Regions from separate parts of the Brenneria rubrifaciens genome, predicted to be linked through region 2. Evidence: riboswitches for the same ligand, from Rfam matches in the RefSeq annotation. Region 2 holds a riboswitch; each other region holds the start of a gene.
What was found. A riboswitch is a leader RNA that binds a small molecule or an ion and turns the genes downstream of it on or off. The one in region 2 is predicted to bind thiamine pyrophosphate.
Positions count from the first base shown of each region.

Region 1: linked by a shared signal. The riboswitch ahead of thiC (phosphomethylpyrimidine synthase ThiC) and the one ahead of thiD (bifunctional hydroxymethylpyrimidine kinase/phosphomethylpyrimidine kinase) in region 2 are both predicted to bind thiamine pyrophosphate.
Region 3: linked by a shared signal. The riboswitch ahead of thiB (thiamine ABC transporter substrate binding subunit) and the one ahead of thiD (bifunctional hydroxymethylpyrimidine kinase/phosphomethylpyrimidine kinase) in region 2 are both predicted to bind thiamine pyrophosphate.

Region 1 covers NZ_CP034035.1:3,673,033-3,679,658, forward strand. The annotation lists gene EH207_RS16385 (YjaG family protein) at 1-103, opposite strand, end outside; gene nfi (deoxyribonuclease V) at 159-860, opposite strand; gene hemE (uroporphyrinogen decarboxylase) at 877-1,941, opposite strand; gene nudC (NAD(+) diphosphatase) at 1,985-2,791, opposite strand; gene rsd (sigma D regulator) at 2,898-3,359, shown strand; TPP riboswitch at 3,486-3,626, shown strand; gene thiC (phosphomethylpyrimidine synthase ThiC) at 3,742-5,691, shown strand; gene thiE (thiamine phosphate synthase) at 5,688-6,347, shown strand; gene EH207_RS16420 (HesA/MoeB/ThiF family protein) at 6,340-6,626, shown strand, end outside.
Region 2 covers NZ_CP034035.1:2,741,405-2,748,030, reverse strand. The annotation lists gene EH207_RS12500 (ABC transporter substrate-binding protein) at 1-1,295, opposite strand, end outside; gene EH207_RS12495 (FadR/GntR family transcriptional regulator) at 1,377-2,093, opposite strand; gene EH207_RS12490 (NADPH-dependent FMN reductase) at 2,383-2,928, opposite strand; gene EH207_RS12485 (NAD-dependent succinate-semialdehyde dehydrogenase) at 2,940-4,331, opposite strand; TPP riboswitch at 4,690-4,789, shown strand; gene thiD (bifunctional hydroxymethylpyrimidine kinase/phosphomethylpyrimidine kinase) at 4,914-5,717, shown strand; gene psiE (phosphate-starvation-inducible protein PsiE) at 6,074-6,484, shown strand; gene yegS (lipid kinase YegS) at 6,496-6,626, opposite strand, start outside.
Region 3 covers NZ_CP034035.1:3,153,037-3,159,662, forward strand. The annotation lists gene EH207_RS14270 (TonB-dependent siderophore receptor) at 1-1,106, shown strand, start outside; gene EH207_RS14275 (type III effector HopF2) at 1,383-2,090, opposite strand; gene sgrT (glucose uptake inhibitor SgrT) at 2,234-2,398, opposite strand; gene sgrR (HTH-type transcriptional regulator SgrR) at 2,489-4,150, shown strand; TPP riboswitch at 4,185-4,314, shown strand; gene thiB (thiamine ABC transporter substrate binding subunit) at 4,394-5,377, shown strand; gene thiP (thiamine/thiamine pyrophosphate ABC transporter permease ThiP) at 5,353-6,626, shown strand, end outside.

The DNA of each region.
Region 1 (6,626 bases), 930 kb from region 2:
CGTGGTAATTGGGATACATACGTTCGCAAAGGCATGCCATAAACGTGACATGCTGCCAGCTTCCCAGCTTTTCCAAACGCAAATGAATGGGATTACGTAACATTTTTATGCTCATCAAAGGCTATGGGCGGCAGTGTACCTGAAATTATCGCCACCCCCTATGCCTGAATTCCTAAAGTTTCTATAAAAGATTGAAGCCGCTGCCATCGCTGAAACGCCGGACGGTTAGAGGCCACCGCATCAGCCCAGCGCGTCGGCTCAGGTAGGCGATAACCCCGCGTACAGCGTTTGACCCACAGCAACGCGCTGTCCATACCGACCCGATGTCCCGTGGCCACAAATAGCGGATTACAACGCACCTTGCTGCGCCATACCCAGCCAATCTGTTCGCCTTTATCCATCAGGGGCCGCTGACTGCCCGCCGCCGCCTGCAACGGGTCAAAATGGCCGCACAGCCGGCTTTTCGCCACGCCAATCGTAGGAACATCAACCAGCAACCCGAAATGGCTGGCGACGCCCAAACGACGCGGATGGGAAATCCCGTGCCCATCGACAAAAATCAAATCCGGTTTCTGTTCCAAACTCCCCCAGGCAGCCAGCAGTCCGGGACACTCGCGAAAAGAGAGAAAACCAGGAATATAGGGCATCGTCGTACTGATACGCGCAATTTTATACTCTACCAGTTCAAGAGAAGGATATCGCATAATTGCAATCGCGGCCCGGGTCACCGCCCCTTGTTGCTCGAAACCGACATCCGCGCCCGCAATAAGCGCAGGCTGCTCAAACGGCAAATCGTCTTGATGAATAATCTCTGAAGCGCGGGCCAACTGCTCGGCCTTCAACCGTTGAGTATCAATCACCGGATCTCCTGCTTATTTACTGATGATAGGCGCGAGACAAGGCGTGTACCGCGTCAACGAAAACGCCGGCATGTTCTGGCGGTACATCCTGATGAATACCGTGTCCCAGATTGAATACATGTCCGCTGCCCTGACCAAACTCCGCCAGAATTGACGCCACTTCCTGTTCGATTCTAGCAGGCGGAGCATACAACATGGACGGGTCCATATTGCCTTGTAGCGCGACCTTATCGCCCACCCGACGCCGGGCATCGGCAATTTCGCTTGTCCAGTCCAACCCGATAGCCTCACAGCCGGTTGCCGCTATCGCCTCCAGCCACTGCCCGCCGCCTTTGGTGAACAGCGTGACAGGCACACGACGGCCTTCGTTTTCACGCTGTAGTCCATCGACGATCTTGTGCATGTATTGCAGGGAAAATTCCTGATAATCGCGACCGCTCAGTACACCGCCCCAGGTATCAAAAACCATCAGGGCCTGGGCGCCCGCCCGGATTTGAGCGTTCAGATAAAGAATGACGCTGTCAGCCAGCTTATCCAGCAATAAATGCAGCGTTCGCGGCTCCGCAAACATCATTTTTTTTATGATGGTAAAAGCTTTGCTGCTACCGCCTTCAACCATGTAGGTTGCCAGCGTCCAGGGGCTGCCGGAAAAACCAATCAACGGCACCGCTCCGGCAAGGCGGCTGCGAATGGTGCGTACCGCATTCATCACATAGCCCAACTCTTGTTCGGGATCGGGAACGGGCAAGTTGACGATATCGGCGTGGCGGGTGACCGGAAATTGAAAACGAGGGCCTTCTCCCGCTTCAAAATAGAGCCCAAGTCCCATGGCATCAGGGATGGTTAGAATGTCCGAAAACAGAATAGCCGCATCAAGGGGATAACGCCGCAGGGGTTGTAATGTGACTTCGCAAGCCAGCTCCGCGTTTTTACATAGCGTCATGAAATCGCCAGCCTGCATGCGGGTGGCTTTGTACTCTGGCAGATATCGCCCCGCCTGACGCATCATCCAGACTGGCGTTACGTCGACAGGCTGGCGCAGCAACGCCCGCAAATAGCGATCATTTTTCAGATCAGTCATGTCATTTTCCTTTCGGCACTATGATGCTTATTGTAGTTACTGATTATCCGAGTGAGGGGGTTACATATTCGCCGCCGTTCTCACGCCAGGCGCGGCACAACACGACCGTATCCTCAATAAGACGGCGGGCCACCGTTCCAGGCGGAGGTAAAATCGGTAGCCGATCATACCGGAACCAGGCGGCGTCACGTAGCTCTTTCGGGTCGTGCCTGATATCGCCCCCCGCATAATCTGCCATGAACGCCATCATCAGGGAGTGGGGGAAAGGCCAGGGTTGAGAACTGATATAGCGTAAATTCTTAATCTGAATCTGACTCTCTTCCATTACCTCACGCGCCACCGTCTGCTCCAACGTTTCGCCAACTTCGACAAAACCAGCCAGTACCGTGTACATATTGCCCCGATGACGATGGTGTTGTGCCAGCAGAATCGCGTCACCGCGACGGATCGCCACAATGATACAGGGCGCAATCTGCGGATAATAACGTTCCTTGCAGCGTTGACAGAGGCACGCCAGCTCGGTTTTACTCGGGACCATTTCATGGCCGCAGTAACCGCAAAAGCGATGGGAGCGATAAAACTCGGCCAGTTGAACGCCGCGTCCCGCCAGTTGGAATACCCCCGCCTCCTGATCGATAAGGTGGCGGACGGAAGCCATATCCTTATCTTGGCTCTGGCAGATCAACCATACGGGCAGATCCTGCCATTCACCGATTTTGCGCCCGGTCGCGCCCTGTAATGACCAGAACGACGCCGTTCCCTGCGGTAACTCCCCTTCGGGAAGCCAGATCTGACCCGCGTCACTGACGACCCACCAGCCAATCTCATCACCTTTCAACGTCTGTTCCATATTTTTATTGCTCCACTCTCACTTCACTGGCATTTTACATCTGAGTGATGACATAAGATTTATAACCAGCATTTCAGTTATTCCTTATCGTTCACGGAGTCCAACCATGCTAAACCAGTTACAAAGCCTGACTGAATACGTTGGTGGCAATAATGCGTTAATCGACCAGTGGCTACAAGCGCGCAAACAGCTTCTGATCGCTTACTATCATCTGGTTGGCATCAAACCCAACAAAGACGCACTCTCGCGTCTGGACGAAGAGGCGCTGGACAACTTTTGTCATAATCTGGTGGATTATCTCTCGGCCGGTCATTTTCACGTCTATGAAAAAATACTGCATGAAGCGGCAACCCTGAGTGAACAGAAACTTGCCCGCTCGGCGCAGCTTGAGCTCGCGTTGCAAAACAATACACAACAAATAATGGAATTTCACGACCGCTATTTGGCGACCCTGATCGATCAAGATAACTGCCTTGAATTTCAGCAAGCGCTCTCCAGCGTTGGTGAAGCTCTGGCCGAACGTTTTACACAGGAAGACGCCATGATCCGGCTGATTTTCGATGCTTAATGCGGTCTTGACCGACGATAACGTTATACGCCAATTTATTAATTCTCGCTGATACGCCCGACTCTTTTTGACATGCGTGTTTCATCATCATAAAGTGTCAGGGTTTAAAGCCCGTTTAACAACGGGCTAATCTTGTCGGAGTGCCTAGGACGCTTTGGTTTCTTCCATTCGGGAAGTGCTTCAAGCGAACAGGCTGAGACCGTTAATTCGGGATCCGCGGAACCTGATCGGGTTAATACCTGCGAAGGGAACAAGAGTAATTCGTCTCATTGAGCCATAGACATTGCGTTTGAACACGCCCGTCTAGACAACTTGATACCCATTATTACTCCCTCCGGCTCCAGACAAGCAATCTTCCCTTTACGTTTCACAGGAACTTGCTATGTCTACAGAACCATCATTATCAAAATCATCCAAAACCGGTCGTCGTGAGCAACGCGCTGCCGCGCAACAATTCATAGATACGTTGGAGGGCATGGCGTTCCCCAATTCGCGGCGTATATATCTGACCGGCTCACGCGAAGATATTCGTGTGCCAATGCGTGAAATCCAACTGAGCCCGACATTGGTCGGCGGCGGCAAGGATACACCGCAATATGAACCGAACGAGGCTATCCCGGTTTATGATACCGCCGGCCCTTACGGTGACCCGACATCACGCCCCGATGTACGGACGGGTCTGGGGAAAATCAGAGCGGCCTGGATCGCCGAGCGTAACGATACCGAAGCACTGCCCGGCGTCAGTTCTGATTTTACCCAACAGCGCCTGGCGGATGCCGGACTGGATCACCTTCGCTTCGAGCATTTGCCTCGCCCTCTGCGTGCGAAAGCCGGAAAGCGCGTCACCCAGTTGCATTACGCCCGTCAGGGCATCATTACGCCGGAGATGGAGTTTATCGCGATCCGTGAAAATATGGGCCGTGAACGGATTCGGGGCGACGTACTGCGCCAGCAGCATCCGGGACAAAGTTTTGGCGCGAATCTGCCAGAGAACATCACACCGGAGTTTGTCCGACAGGAAGTCGCCGCCGGACGGGCCATTATTCCCGCCAATATCAATCACCCTGAATCAGAACCGATGATCATTGGCCGTAATTTTCTGGTGAAGGTCAACGCCAATATCGGTAACTCCGCGGTAACGTCTTCCATTGAGGAAGAAGTCGAGAAACTGGTCTGGTCAACCCGCTGGGGCGCGGATACCGTGATGGATCTCTCCACCGGCCGTTATATTCACGAAACCCGCGAATGGATTCTGCGCAATAGCCCGGTTCCGATTGGCACCGTTCCCATTTATCAGGCGCTGGAGAAAGTGAACGGCGTCGCGGAAAATCTGAACTGGGAGATGTTCCGCGATACGCTGCTGGAACAGGCGGAACAAGGCGTCGATTATTTCACCATCCACGCCGGCGTGCTGCTGCGCTACGTGCCCATGACCGCCAAACGCCTCACCGGTATCGTGTCGCGCGGCGGCTCCATCATGGCCAAATGGTGCCTGTCTCATCATAAAGAGAGTTTTCTGTATGAACACTTCCGCGAAATCTGTGAAATCTGCGCCGCCTATGACGTCGCGCTTTCGTTGGGAGACGGATTGCGTCCGGGCTCCATTCAGGATGCCAACGACGAAGCCCAATTTGCCGAACTTCACACGCTGGGCGAGCTAACCAGGATCGCCTGGGAATATGACGTACAAGTGATGATCGAAGGCCCCGGCCATGTGCCGATGCAGATGATCCGCCGCAATATGACGGAGGAACTGGAGCACTGCCACGAAGCGCCGTTCTATACCCTTGGCCCGCTGACGACCGATATCGCACCGGGTTACGATCATTTTACATCCGGTATCGGCGCGGCGATGATCGGCTGGTTTGGCTGCGCCATGCTGTGTTACGTCACCCCGAAAGAGCACCTCGGGTTACCCAATAAACAAGATGTCAAACAGGGACTGATTACCTACAAGATCGCCGCTCACGCCGCCGATCTTGCTAAAGGGCATCCGGGGGCGCAAATCCGCGATAACGCCATGTCGAAAGCGCGTTTCGAGTTCCGCTGGGAAGACCAGTTCAATCTGGCGCTGGACCCCGAAACCGCCCGCGCCTATCACGACGAAACCCTGCCTCAAGAATCCGGTAAAGTCGCTCATTTCTGTTCCATGTGCGGGCCTAAGTTCTGCTCTATGAAAATTTCGCAGGAAGTGCGCGACTACGCCGCGAAACAGGAAGCGGAAGCCAGGCCCATTGAGGTCGGCATGGCGCAGATGTCTGAGGAATTCCGTTCCCGCGGCGGCGAGCTATACCACAGCGCCACCAGCCTGCAAACGGAGGAGGGTAAATGAGCGCTTCTCAGACAGCCGCGCCTTTCGCGCCGACCGTGCAGCGGCTTGGTCTCTACCCGGTGGTGGATAGCGTGGAATGGATTGAACGCTTACTTGGCGTCGGCGTAAAAACCATTCAGCTACGGATCAAAAACCGGCCCGATGAGCAGGTTGAACATGAAGTGATTCAGGCGATCGCGTTGGGCCGTCAGTATCAGGCCCGGCTGTTTATCAATGACTACTGGCGGTTGGCGATCAGGCATCAGGCCTACGGCGTTCATCTCGGACAGGAAGATCTGGACACCGCCGATCTGGAGGCCATCAAACAGGCGGGACTGCGCCTCGGTCTCTCCACTCACGATGATCGCGAACTAGCGCGCGCGGTCGCCGTCAATCCGTCATACATTGCGCTGGGGCACATTTTCCCAACGCAGACGAAAGCCATGCTCTCCTCACCGCAGGGGCTCACCGAACTGGCCCGGCACGTCGCCGATCTGCAAGGGCGATTTTCCACCGTCGCCATTGGCGGTATCAGCATTGATAAAGTCCCGGCGGTATTGTCGACCGGCGTCGGCAGTATTGCCGTTGTCAGTGCAATCACCCAGGCGGCGGACTGGCGTCAGGCTACAGCGACCCTGCTCGACACGATCGAAAAATGGGAGGCGCGAAATGCCTGATAATCACCAAGCCGAACAGGATAGCCTGAGCGATCGGGAGTTTCTGCGCTACAGCCGTCAACTGCTGTTGGAAGATGTCGGTCCCGAAGGGCAGAAAAAGCTCAAATCCGCTTGCGTATTGCTGGTCGGACTGGGCGGTTTAGGCGCCCCGGCATCAATGTATCTGGCCGCCGCGGGCGTGGGTAGGCTATTGCTGGCGGACAATGACACTTTGCATATCAGTAACCTGCAAAGGCAGATCCTCTATCGCACCCGCGATACCGATAAGCCCAAAGCGGT
Region 2 (6,626 bases):
GGGTTGCAATATTTGGCGTCGTTGATGCCGCCCTTGCAGGTGACGAACTGATGGATGTTGCCGTCTGGATCAGGGCGGCCGGACCAGTCGGAGCGCGACAGCACGTAATTACCCGCGGTCTGCTCGGCAAGCAGGGTGGCGAACTCGGTAGCCTTCAGTTTGACGTTGAAGCCGGCTTCGGCAGCCATCGACTGAACAACCTGCATCATCTGCGTTTGCGTAGTGTTGTTGGCGTGCTGAAGCTCGATATCGTATTTTTCAAAACCGGCTTCCTTCATTAATGCCCTGGCTTCTTTCACGTCCCGTGCCGGGAGCGGTAGGTTCTTGTTGTACCACGGACTGCTTGAAGGCCACGGCTGGTTACCCGCCAATGCCGTTCCCTCGAACACCACCTGATTGATGGCTTCACGGTCGATGGAGAGCGAGAAAGCCTGACGCAGACGCTTGTCCTTGCCGAAGGGGTTATCCGCTTTCGGACCGTTGCCGATGTTGACGTACAGCGCCATGTAGCCCGGTCCGATGACTTTGCCGTAAACCAGATTGGCGTCTTGCTGGACGGCGGCGGTGTCGGATGCGGAAATGCGCTCGATGAGATCGAGCTCACCGGATTGCAGGTTGGCAAGGCGAACGGTGGTATCTGGAATGGGAAGGAATGTGACCTTGTCGATAAAAATATTGTCGGCATTCCAGTAGTCGGCGAACTTCTCCAGCACGATACGATCCTGCTGAATGCGCTGAACGAATTTGAAGGCGCCTGAACAAACCGGGTTGGCGCCGAAGTTGGCGCCCATTGCTTTGCCGGCTTTGGGCGAAATCATCATACCGGCGCGGTCGGACAACTGGGCCAGAAGGCTGGCGTCCGGGCGCTTGAGCGTAAATTTGATCTGGTGTTCGCCTGTCGCTTCAACGCTGGCGATGGAGGCCAGTTCGCTCTTGCGGCGCGATTCCGGCATGGTCTGGTAACGTTGGATATTATAGACGGCGGCTTCGGCGTTGAAAGGCGTTCCGTCATGGAATACCACGCCTTCGCGCAAGTCCATGGTCAGCGTGCCGCCATCGGCGCCCCATTCCCATTTGGTGGCAAGCTGGGGAATAATTGAAAGGGTGTTATCGACATCAACCAGCTTGTCGCACAGGCTGGTGTAAACGATTCGGCCCACGAAAGTACGGGACTGCGCGGGGTCCAATACGTCCGCGTCGTCCTGTAGGCCAATGCGCAATTCCGCCGCAAGAGCAGGAGATATTGTCATGATCCCGGCCAGCAAGAGCCCGGTTATTTTAGTCAGTTTATTCATGTTGTTTTCCTCTGGTCAGGTGTTGCTGGCCGATTTTCCGGCTCTTGGCTTAATTGCAGACAGGCCGGGCCTGCCTGAACATCAGCGCGATACGTCTCCCCTTGATGACGGCACGAAGTCACCCAGGGACGTCTGACGTATTAATCGCTCCTCCAGTGTCAGCAGGTGCTGACGCATCGCCTCGCCCGCCCTTACCGGGTCGCGCGCGGCGATAGCTTCTATGATTTCGGTATGTTGGGCATGCGAAGCCGTGGGCGACGCGTTCTGTCTGCGCGCGCGTTCGCGCATGGCCTGCCATGCCGGGTCTTGTCGAACGCGGTTGACGACGTCAAACAGCGAAAGAAAGAGCTGGTTGCCGGCGCTTTGCGCAATCAGACGATGGAGCGAACCATCCCAGAGCTCGCGCCAGTCCGCGTCGGTACGCTCGTAGATCTTGTCCCTGAGCGCACGCATGCGTTCGATGTCTCCCGGCTTGGCGCGCAGTGCCGCCAGTTGCGCCAGTTGCGGCTCGATACGAAGCCTCACTTCCATGATCTCCATGAAATTGGTTTCTTCCACCAGATTGGCTGCATGAGCGCTCCAACTGTCCGGTTTTTGCCCGAGAAATGTGCCGGCTCCCTGCTTGCGCCAGATCAGACCCTCCGCTTCGACAACCTCCAGCGCACGGCGGACTTCCCGCCTGCCTACGCCCCAGATCTCCGAAAGCGCACGCTCCGTCGGGAGTTTTCCATTCGGCTCGATGGCGCTCACGCGCAGCAGTTCCCGCAACCGCTCCAGCGCATAATTTGAATTCTCCATGTTGTTTCTCTCTGAGGTTTTAATCATTGGTTCGTTCCAATTCTAGATTGGTTCAAAAAGAGCATGCTGTGATGATGAAGTCAAGGTATTTTGTTGTTCCTCGCCATGTCATGGCTGGTAATTTGACGAGCGGGTCTTGCAAGGGGGAAAACGTGACGGCAAGGTGCGAACGTTCAGGCGTGGGTTATCCGTGCAGGATGATCCGCATTTGAGATGACCTGACAGCAGGAAAAATACCGTCTTTCAGCCGGAATGGGGCAGACAGACGGCATGCGTGGTGGGGGCGGAGTTATTTCTTCCGGGCGATAACCTCGGCGAGCGCCTTCATTTGTCCGGTAATCAACGTCACGATTTTCTCGTCTTGCAGATTACCTTGCTCATCAAAGCTACCGGCAAAGGCATTTGAAAATACTTCCGGCTTATTCAGCGGATGAATGTTCAGGAAAACGCAGGTTTGACGCAGATGGTATTGCGCGCGGGAGGTGCCCATTCCGCCACCGGCACCCATCAAAGCGGCAGGCTTGTCGGTCATGACGTCGGTATCGGGAAGACGCGAAAGCCAGTCGAGAATGTTTTTGAGCGCCGGGGCCACGGAGTAGTTATATTCCGTACAGGCGAAAACGAAACCGTCCGCGTGCTGCGCCTGGCGGGCGATACGCTGTACGGATTCGGGCAGGTCGGTAAGGTCGGCGTTATAAAAAGGCACATCCCGCAGATCGGCGATTTCCAGCGAGACGCCCGCCGGAAGAACGGATTGGGCGGCGCGCAGTAACCCGCGGTTGGTAGAGGTTTGGCGCAGGCTGCCTGCGATACCTAACAGTTTAATCGTACTCATCGCGTTGTCCCTTAAAATTCAGCATCGATATCGACAATAGAAATCAATTTGTGATTCACAAACTCTTTGATACCCAGTCCGGTTAGTTCTCGTCCGTAGCCCGAACGCCGAACGCCGCCGAAGGGCAGATCGGCTTTCACTCGCGTCGGGTGGTTGATGAACAGCATGCCCGCGGAAACTCGCTTCGCCACTTCCGCACCGTGTGCCGTGTCGCGCGTGAAGATGGAAGCGCCGAGGCCAAAGGGTGAGTCATTGGCGATGTTGACCGCATCATCTTCATCTTTGGCGCGAAATAGCATGGAAACCGGGCCGAAAAATTCCAGGTAGTAGGCGGGATTATCCGGCGTTATGTCCGTCAGGATCGTCGGCTGAACGAAAGCGCCCTGTTTCGGCACCGCAGGCCCGACCTCCAGCGCGTTCGCGCCGTGCGAAACCGCCAACTGGATTTTTTGTTTCACTTCTTCCACCGCTTTAGGTGAAGCGAGCGGGGCGAGCGTGGTGTTTTCATCAAACGGATCGCCGGTGCGCAGCGCCGCGACACCCTGGGCATAGTGATCCAGAAATTCGTCGTATACCGCGTCAACGATGATCATGCGTTTGGAAGACACACACACCTGGCCGCCGTTCCAGTGGCGGCCAAACACCGCCCATTTAGCCGCTTTCTTCACATCGGCGTCGGCCAGCACGATAAACGCATCGGTGCCGCCTAATTCCAGCGTCGATTTCTTCAGAACTTTAGCCGCCTGTTGAGCCACCCGCGCCCCGGCGTCTTCTGAGCCGGTTAATGCTACGCCCTGAATCCGGGGATCGTTCAGAATCAAGTCAATATGTTGACGCGTGGCGTACAGATTGATGAATGCGCCGTCCGGCAGGCCGGCGTCTTTCATCAGTTGTTCGAAACGGGCGGAGCTTTGCGGTACGTTAGAGGCGTGTTTCAGGAGAATGGCGTTACCCGCGGAAAGCTGCGGCGCAACAATGCGGGCGATCTGATAATACGGGAAGTTCCAGGGTTCAATGGCCAACAGCACGCCTAATGGTTCATGAACGAGTTGCGCCGTCGCTTCTTCCGGGTTGGCGACCGGAAGCGTTTCAGGCGCCAGCAGGCGCTCTGCATGGTGAACATAGTACTCGAAGATTTGTGCGGACAGTTCGACTTCCGCGCGCGCTTCGCCAATCAGTTTCCCCATTTCCAGCGTCAGCAAGCGTGCGAGTTCTTCTTTATGCCGGCGCAACAGATCGGCGGCTTTTTGCAATATCGCGCCGCGTGTCGAGAAGGCGGCATTTTTCCAGTCAAGAAAGGCGTTATGGGCTTTCGTGATGGCGTCAGCGACGAACGCGTCTGTGGCGTCAGGGAACGTTTTGATCGTTTCGCCGGTATACGGGTTGGTTGTTGCATATCCCACTACAAACCTCCTGAAAACAAGGTACTAAAAAGTCCCATCCACTGAATTAGGGCATGTTTCGCCAACGTGATGGACAGAGCCGAAGACTCGCGCTCCGCCAATAAACTATAGCCAATAGATCTCAAGATACGGCCAATGTCCCTGAAACTCGGAAAAAGATGAGTAGGAAATAAGTATTCGCCTAACGGATTGCCAAACCCGTGGGGAAAAGCGGACATAACCTTCTGTCGCCATGAGGGAAACGGGGAGATGAAAGCGGCAATGAAAGAATAGCTATTGCTGTTCTTTATGCGCTTATATACCCTTTTGCCTGTTGAGCCGCGTTGAACGCGGTTCCACATCGGTTTTACAATTATTCGTCAATGACTCGGGGTGCCTTTGCGGTGGCGCAGGGCTGAGAAATACCCGTATTACCTGAACTGGATAATGCCAGCGGAGGGAAGTCACGGTATGCCAGCCGGTTACCGCCTTCTTGAACGCCGGTTGGGAGAATAATGAACACTCGACCTGTCTCTTTTACCCGCCGCCTGTGGGGTGGCCTCTCTGATTCCTTACATGCGCTGCCTGCGCGCCGGGGGCGGCATGAAGCGGATTAACGCGTTAACGATCGCCGGTACCGATCCCAGCGGCGGGGCGGGCATTCAGGCCGATTTAAAAACATTTTCCGCGTTGGGGGCTTACGGCACGACGGTGATTACCGCGCTGGTGGCGCAGAATACGCGCGGCGTCCAGTCGGTGTACCGGATTGAGCCTGACTTTGTCGCGGCACAACTGGATTCAGTGCTGAGTGATGTCCGTATTGATAGCGCCAAGATCGGGATGCTGGCGCAGGCGGATATTATCGAAGCCGTCGCCGAACGTCTGCGCCATTACCGGTTGCCTTGCGTGGTGCTGGATACGGTCATGCTGGCAAAAAGCGGCGATCCGCTGCTTTCGCCTGACGCCGTGGCGTCGCTGCGGCGTTTACTGTTACCGGTGGTCTCGCTGATTACGCCGAACTTGCCGGAAGCGGCCGCGCTGCTCGATTGCCCGCCAGCCACAAGCGAGCAGGCGATGTGCGAACAGGGTGAGGCATTGCTGGCGATGGGGTGTCAGGCGGTACTGATGAAGGGAGGGCACCTGAGTGAAGAGGAAAGCCCGGACTGGCTGTTCAGCCAGCAGGCATCCCCCTTGCGTTTTGCTTCCCCGCGAATCAATACCCGGCATACGCATGGTACGGGGTGTACGCTCTCTGCCGCCCTTGCCGCGCTGAGACCTCGGCACACGTCCTGGGCGGAAACCGTGCGCGAAGCCAAGGCGTATCTGCAACAGGCGTTGCAACAGGCGGATTCGCTGGAGGTTGGGCAGGGCATCGGGCCGGTGCATCATTTTCATCGTTGGTGGTGAAAGGTATTCAGTTATGTATCTAAACCTAAAATACTTCGGGTTGCAGGAGGGCGGCGACACAGCGAATCCCCAGGGGCTTACATGAGAAAGCGACCGGGGTGAGCGAGGAAAGCCAGCTTGCATGCAACTTGAAGTAGGATGGGTAGGCACTAATTCAATTAAATTAAGGAATAAAACGCGTGGACATTGCGAACCGCGCTCGGTAATTTTTCCCGGTACAAGCAGGTTGGCCGATCTATGGGTGCCATCGGGCCGTCCTCTCGTGGGTATTTCGGAAGGATGGCCTGGCCAGATAAGCAAGATGATAACAACAACTTGCTTTTGATAAGTGAGTAATACGACGTGAGGGAATGGATATGGCAGGTTCGGCTCGCAGTACTCTGGCCGCTAATGTGCTTCAGACGATATTAAATATTGGGTTGCTGGTGTTGGCGACGATATTGGTTATTTTTTTGGTGAAGGAGACGGTGCATCTGGCAAAAGTTTTGTTGACGACGACTAACGAAAAAGAGTCCTCCTATCAGTTGATAGAAGGGATTGTGATCTATTTTCTCTACTTTGAGTTTATTGCGCTGATCGTCAAGTATTTTCAGTCGGGCTATCATTTTCCACTGCGTTATTTTGTCTACATTGGCATCACCGCGATTATCCGGTTTATCATTGTCGATCACAAAAGCCCATTGGATACGCTGGTGTACGCGGCGGCGATTTTGCTGCTGGTCGTGACACTCTATCTGGCCAACACTAACCAACTGAAACGCGAATAATCATGGCGCCCCTATCCCAGCAACGCGCACTGCGGCGGCAGGCGACACTGGATAGCGGCTGGCAGTACCTCGATAAGAAAACGTTTCGCTTTGATCGGTTCACCGTCCAGATTGAAAGTCATTTCGTCTGGCGCGGTGATTT
Region 3 (6,626 bases), 410 kb from region 2:
ACGGTATTGACGCCGATCATGAAACGTTCGACGCTAACCAGATGTTCTTCGATCTGGCGCGCGCCAGCCAGTCCGGGGGACTGGACAACCAGCAGATTTTCAGCGTTGCGCGTTACCCAGACTATAGCATCACCAATCTGGCGCCGTTCCTGCAAACCAGCTACGACATCACGCCGATGTTTACGCTCAGCGGTGGCGTACGCTATCAGTGGACCAAAAATAAGGTAAAGGATTTTATCGGTTACACCCAGCAGCAGGGTATCGCCAATGGCACCGCGACATCCGCGGACACGATCCCCGGCGGCGGCACCGACTACAACAACGTATTGTTTAACGCGGGTATCCTCGCCCATCTGACGGAAAAACAGCAGGCATGGTTTAATTTTTCACAGGGCATCGAGTTACCGGACCCTGGCAAATACTATGGGCTGGGAAATTACCAGTTGGTTAACGGCCATTACCAGTTGCTTAACAGCGTCAACATTAACCAGTCCAAAATGGAAGGCATCAAGGTCGACTCCTATGAACTGGGCTGGCGCTACACCGGCGATAATCTGCATACCCAAATTGCGGCTTATTATTCCCTTTCGGATAGGTCGGTCGAAGTTAACCGGGCAGACATGACCATTTTCGTCAAACCCAATGAACGCCGCATCTATGGTGTGGAAGGCGCCGCTGATTATTTCTTTAGCGACAGCGACTGGAGCACCGGGGTGAACTTCAATCTGGTCAAATCCGAACTCAAATCCAATGGCTCGTGGGATAAGCTGGACGTGCGGGATGCCAGCGCGTCAAAAACCGTCGCTTATGTCAACTGGGCGCCTGATGACTGGTCGCTGCGTCTGCAAACCCAGCAAACGTTCGACGTTTCGGATGCGGCCGGCCGGAAAATCGACGGCTACAATACCCTCGATTTTATCGGCAGCTATGCGCTACCGGTCGGCAAAATCAGCTTTAGCGTGGAAAACCTGTTGGACAAGCAGTACACCACTACCTGGGGGCAACGGGCGCCGCTCCAATACAGCCCGACCTATGGCCCAACATCGCTATATGAATATAAAGGACGCGGCCGTACCTTTGGTCTGACCTATTCCGCCGTCTTTTAATTCGCCTTCCCAGACACACAGAGAGCCCCGAACCGATCACGGCCGGGGCCATTGAACAGGCCGGCTTTTTACAACACCACATGCCCCCGCCGACACGCTGACGATGACACGTCCCAGCGCCGACATCACTGATCCCCCTCTTTGCGATCCCGCGGGAAATCGCTGACTGTGCACGGGCGCTCCCGTCCATCAATCCGGCATGACTACGACGCTCCCCCAGCCAGAAAGACAAACTGAACCCCGACATACGTTCTCTCCCGCGTTGATGATCCCGCGTTAACGATGCTCGTCTATGTAGCGTTGCAAATTATTTCTGTAGGCATCCGTGTGCCCTGTTTCACACATGGTTCTGAAATACGCATCAAAGGTGGAATAACGCGGGTCTTCATATTCATCTAAAACCCATAAAGAGGGAGAACCGTAATCCAGGCTCTGAATAACCGATTTTGCTTCCTTGTAATACCGGCCCATATCCAGCGCGGTCTGATACTCAACCTTTTCGCTATCATGAGCAGTCCTTTCGGGGCCGGCCAAGCCCTGAGAAAATTTGTCTCTGACTTGCTTGAACTCCGCGGCTCTGCTCATGTTGCTTAATTCCAAAAGCATAATATTCAAAGGACGAAAATAGTTGCCCTTCGCGTTTTGCGCCGTGGATTCGGCTATCACCGCTTCCCGGCTGGGAAACCGGGTTTCCGCATGCCCGAAACTCTGTCCGATATCGCTGTCAGGCACAATACGCAGGGAGACGCCGCCTTCCCTATCAACACGATTCACTCTTTCCCGGAGTGTTTTTGATGCGTCATATATCATGCCAATCATATCGATCAGCGTATCGACTCTGCTGTCGCCATCTGGATTTTTAATATTCGACACGACATTAGACCAGGATGTACTGCCGCTGGAGGTACTCGCGCTTCCCTCAATGCCGCCACCACTAACAGGAATAAAGCCTGGTGCCGACGATTTCGATACACAATGTCCCATTACTCATCCTCAAATAATTGATTCAGCGTCTGTGTATACTTTCAAATCATCTGGTTCCTTTTAAAATCACAAAAAAAGCCAGCAAACGACTTGCTGGCTGGCGAAAAGCACCATTACTCAGAAGTTTTCTCTCTTGCTAACCACTATATCCAGTGACGGTATTCCTCTTCCGACATCGCCTCAATTCGCCACTGCGTCGCTTGCTGCAATAATGCCATGCGCTGCTCAGCAGACATCCAGCGCAGCCATTTCGCGTTGCACGTCAAAAGATAGGTCTGATAGAACCGATACAATTGGGAAATCGCCACAAGCCACCTCCTCGCTTTCATTATGGAAAAGTATCGGCGTAATATAGGGAAAGATAAATTGATGACTTTAAGGCCGGGAGTTCCTCTTTTATGTCTTCCAACCGTCTGCAACAACAGTTCATCCGCCTGTGGCAACACTTTCAAGGGCAAACCACCCACACGACGCTGCAAGAGTTGGCGGGCGTTTTAAGCTGTTCGCGCCGCCATATCCGTTCTCTGTTGGGCGCGATGCAGCAACAGGGCTGGCTGAGCTGGCAGGCGGAAGCAGGCAGAAGCAAGCGCTCGCAGCTATCGTTCATCTATACCGGTTTAACGCTGCAACAGCAGCGCGCGGAGGATTTACTGGAGCAAAATCGCATCGAACAGTTGGTACAACTGATCGGCGACAAAGACGCGGTGCGTCAAATGCTGCTCGCCCACCTCGGCCGCAGCTTCCGGCAGGGTAAACACCTCCTGCGTATTCTTTATTATCGTCCGCTGCGTAATTTACTGCCGGGCTCAGCGCTGCGGCGATCGGAAATGCACATTGCTCGGCAGATTTTCAGCGGGTTGACCAACATAAATGAGGAAAATGGGGAACTGACACCCGATCTGGCGCATCACTGGCAAATGCTGGAACCGCTGCATTGGCGATTCTATCTGCGTCCTTCCATCCGTTTTCATCATGGACGGGAGTTGACGATGGACGATGTCATCCTTTCGCTTACCCGGTTGACCAAGATGCCGCTGTTTTCCCATATCGAGAAAGTCACCTCGCCGATGCCGTTTGTCATCGACGTGCGATTGCGCAGCGCCGATCGCTGGCTGCCGTGGCTACTTGGCAGCGTACCCGCCATGATCCTGCCGCAGGAGTGGCGCACCTTGCCCGATTTTGCCAGACGTCCCATCGGCACCGGTCCTTACGCCGTCGTAAGCAATAACAACAGCCACATGAAAATTCGCGCATTCGATGACTATTTGGGTTATCGGGCGCTGATTGATGAAGTGGACATCTGGGTATTGCCGGACGAACCTGAGGAAATGCGCGTTTCCGTCAAGTTGCAGTCCGACGATTCCCGCCGTGAGCAGTTGGAAAGCAGAATGGAAGAGGGATGCTATTTCCTGATGTTCGATAGACGTTCGCCGCTGGCAAAACGCCCGGAAATCCGCCGCTGGCTCTGGCAGGTGTTTAACCCTATTACCTTACTAAGCCACGCAGATGCAACCCATCAGCGTGATTGGTCACCCGCCTATAGCCTGCTTCCCCGCTGGCACCACCACCAGCCGCACGAACCTCTGCCCATGCCGCCAGGACTTAAGCAAATTACGCTGACCTTTTATCATGAACACCCTGAATATCGGATACTCAGTGAAATCATGCGTACACTGCTGGCAAAACAGGGTGTGGCGCTACGCGTCCAAACCGTCAGTTACGAAGACTGGTATCAGGGAAATAGCGAAAGCGACATCTGGTTCAGTAGCGTGAATTGCTATTTTCCGATCGAATTTTCGCTGTTCGCCATGTTCTACGAACATCCGCTGATGCAGTACTGCCTGGATGACGATCTGCACCATGACGTACATCTATGGCGCAATCACACCCTGCCGATGGCCGAGTGGTGCGATAAGCTGGTCAACAGCGGTCAGCTACATCCCCTGCTGCATCACTGGCTGAAACTTCAAGGGCAGCGCAGTATGCGAGGCATCAGCATGAATATGCTGGGCTGGTTTGACTTCAAATCCGCCTGGTTTACACCGCCGGAAAACGGATAACCTTCCCCTGCTACCCTGAACCCTTTACAATGGGCCGTTCTCAACGGGGTGCGGAAAATGTTTTGCCGCAGATTGACACTGGCGCGGCTGATTTTTTGCTGAGAAAACACCCGTCGAACCTGATCCGGTTAATACCGGCGAAGGGATTTGAGAGTGCTTATCGCTGACTCAAAGACCTTTTGCCCCCATGATTCTCAGGAGCGCAAAGTGTTAAATACATCTTTACTAAAACGTTCAGCCGCCGTGCTGAAGAGAGTCCTGCCTTGTCTGTTACTGCTTTCCTCCGCCGCCTTCGCCAAACCCGCGCTCACCGTTTATACCTACGATTCTTTTGCTTCGGAATGGGGACCCGGCCCAGTAATCAAAACCGCGTTTGAAAAAGAGTGCGAGTGCGAATTGAATTTTGTGGCGCTCCAAGACGGCGCCTCGCTGCTGAACCGTCTGCGCATGGAAGGCAAGAACAGCAAGGCGGATATTATTTTAGGGCTGGATAATAACCTGCTGCAAGCCGCGGAACAGACCGGTTTGTTCACCAAAAGCGATCTGAACACCCGCGCCGTCAAGGTGCCTGGCGGCTGGACGAACACCACGTTTGTGCCCTATGACTACGGCTATTTCGCGTTTGTTTACAACAAAGAAAAGCTAAAGAATCCGCCCAAAAGCCTGCATGAACTGATCGACAGCCCGGAGCCGTGGAAAGTGATCTATCAGGACCCGCGCACCAGTACGCCTGGCCTGGGGCTGCTGTTATGGATGCAGAAAGTGTATGGCGATCGCGCTCCGCAAGCGTGGCAAAAGCTGGCAAAGAAAACCGTTACGGTCACCAAAGGCTGGAGCGAAGCCTACGGCCTGTTCCTGAAAGGAGAAGCCGATCTGGTGCTCAGTTACACGACGTCTCCGGCGTATCACCGCATTGAAGAGAAAAAAGAAAATTACGCGGCGGCAAACTTCAGTGAAGGACATTACCTGCAAATTGAAGTCGCCGGACAGTTGGCGGCCAGCAAACAGCCGGAATTGGCAAAACGATTCATGCAATTCATTCTGAGCCCGGCATTCCAGCAGGCCATTCCCACCACCAACTGGATGTACCCGGTTACCCCGACTGAACTGCCTGCCGGGTTCGCCACCCTCACCGTGCCGGAGAAAGCATTGCAATACAGTGCGCAACAGGTGGCGGAGCAAAGGAATAACTGGATTCAGGCATGGCAACGCGCTGTCAGCCGCTGACGGCAGGCAGTCTGTGGCCGGGATTGCTGGCCGCCGCACTGTTGATTGCCGTCGCCGCTCTGGCCTGCGGGGCGCTATGGCTACAGGCGCCCGCGGACCAGTGGCCGGATTTATGGCAGGACAGCTATCTGTGGCATGTGGTTCGTTTCACCTTCTGGCAGGCAGGCTTGTCCGCCCTGCTCTCCACCTTACCCGCGATTTTCCTCGCCAGAGCCTTGTACCGCCGTCGTTTCCCCGGCTACCGCTGGCTGTTGCGGCTGTGCGCTATGACGCTGGTTCTGCCGGTGCTGGTCGCTGTTTTCGGCCTGCTCAGCGTGTACGGCCGCCAGGGTTGGCTGGCGCAGTTTCTCGGCTTTTGGGGCCTGCCCTACCCGTTTTCGCCCTATGGTCTGCAAGGCATTCTGCTGGCGCATATTTTCTTTAACCTGCCGCTGGCAACCAGACTGTTATTACAATCGCTGGAAAGCATCTCCACGGAACAGCGGCAGTTGGCCGCCCAATTGGGCATGAGCGGTTGGCAACATTTTCGTCTCGTCGAGTGGCCCGCGCTGCGCAGGCAGATTCCGCCAACGGCGGCGTTGATTTTCATGCTTTGCTTTGCCAGTTTCGCCACCGTACTGTCTCTTGGCGGCGGTCCGCAAGCCACAACCATTGAGCTGGCCATCTATCAAGCGCTGAGTTTTGATTACGATCCCTCACGCGCGGCTCTGCTGGCGTTGATCCAGATGAGTTGCTGTCTTGGGCTGGTGCTGCTAAGCCAGCGGCTGGGACGTATTTTGCCAATCGGCAGTACACAGCAGTTGGTATGGCGTAACCCGCAGGACAGTCTGTTTAGCCAGCTTTGCGACGGCTTGCTAATTGGCGCGCTATTGCTTTTGGTGGTCCCGCCCTTGCTGGCGGTGATCGTCGACGGCGTTAACCTTTCACTGATCTCGGTGCTGCAACAGCCCGTTTTATGGCAAACAGTGTTGACCTCGCTGCGTATTGCGCTGAGCGCGGGTTTGCTGTGTATCCTCCTGACCATGATGCTGCTCTGGAGTAGCCGGGAGCTGAGGCTGCGTCAGCAGCCGTTGTACAGTCAGTTAATGAATCTGAGCGGCATGCTGATCCTCGCCATGCCTGGTATTGTGCTGGCGACCGGCTTTTTCCTGTTACTCAACAATACGGTGGGATTGCCGCAATCCCCTTATGCATTGGTCGTGATGACCAATGCGCTGATGGCGATCCCCTATGCGCTCAAAGTGCTGGA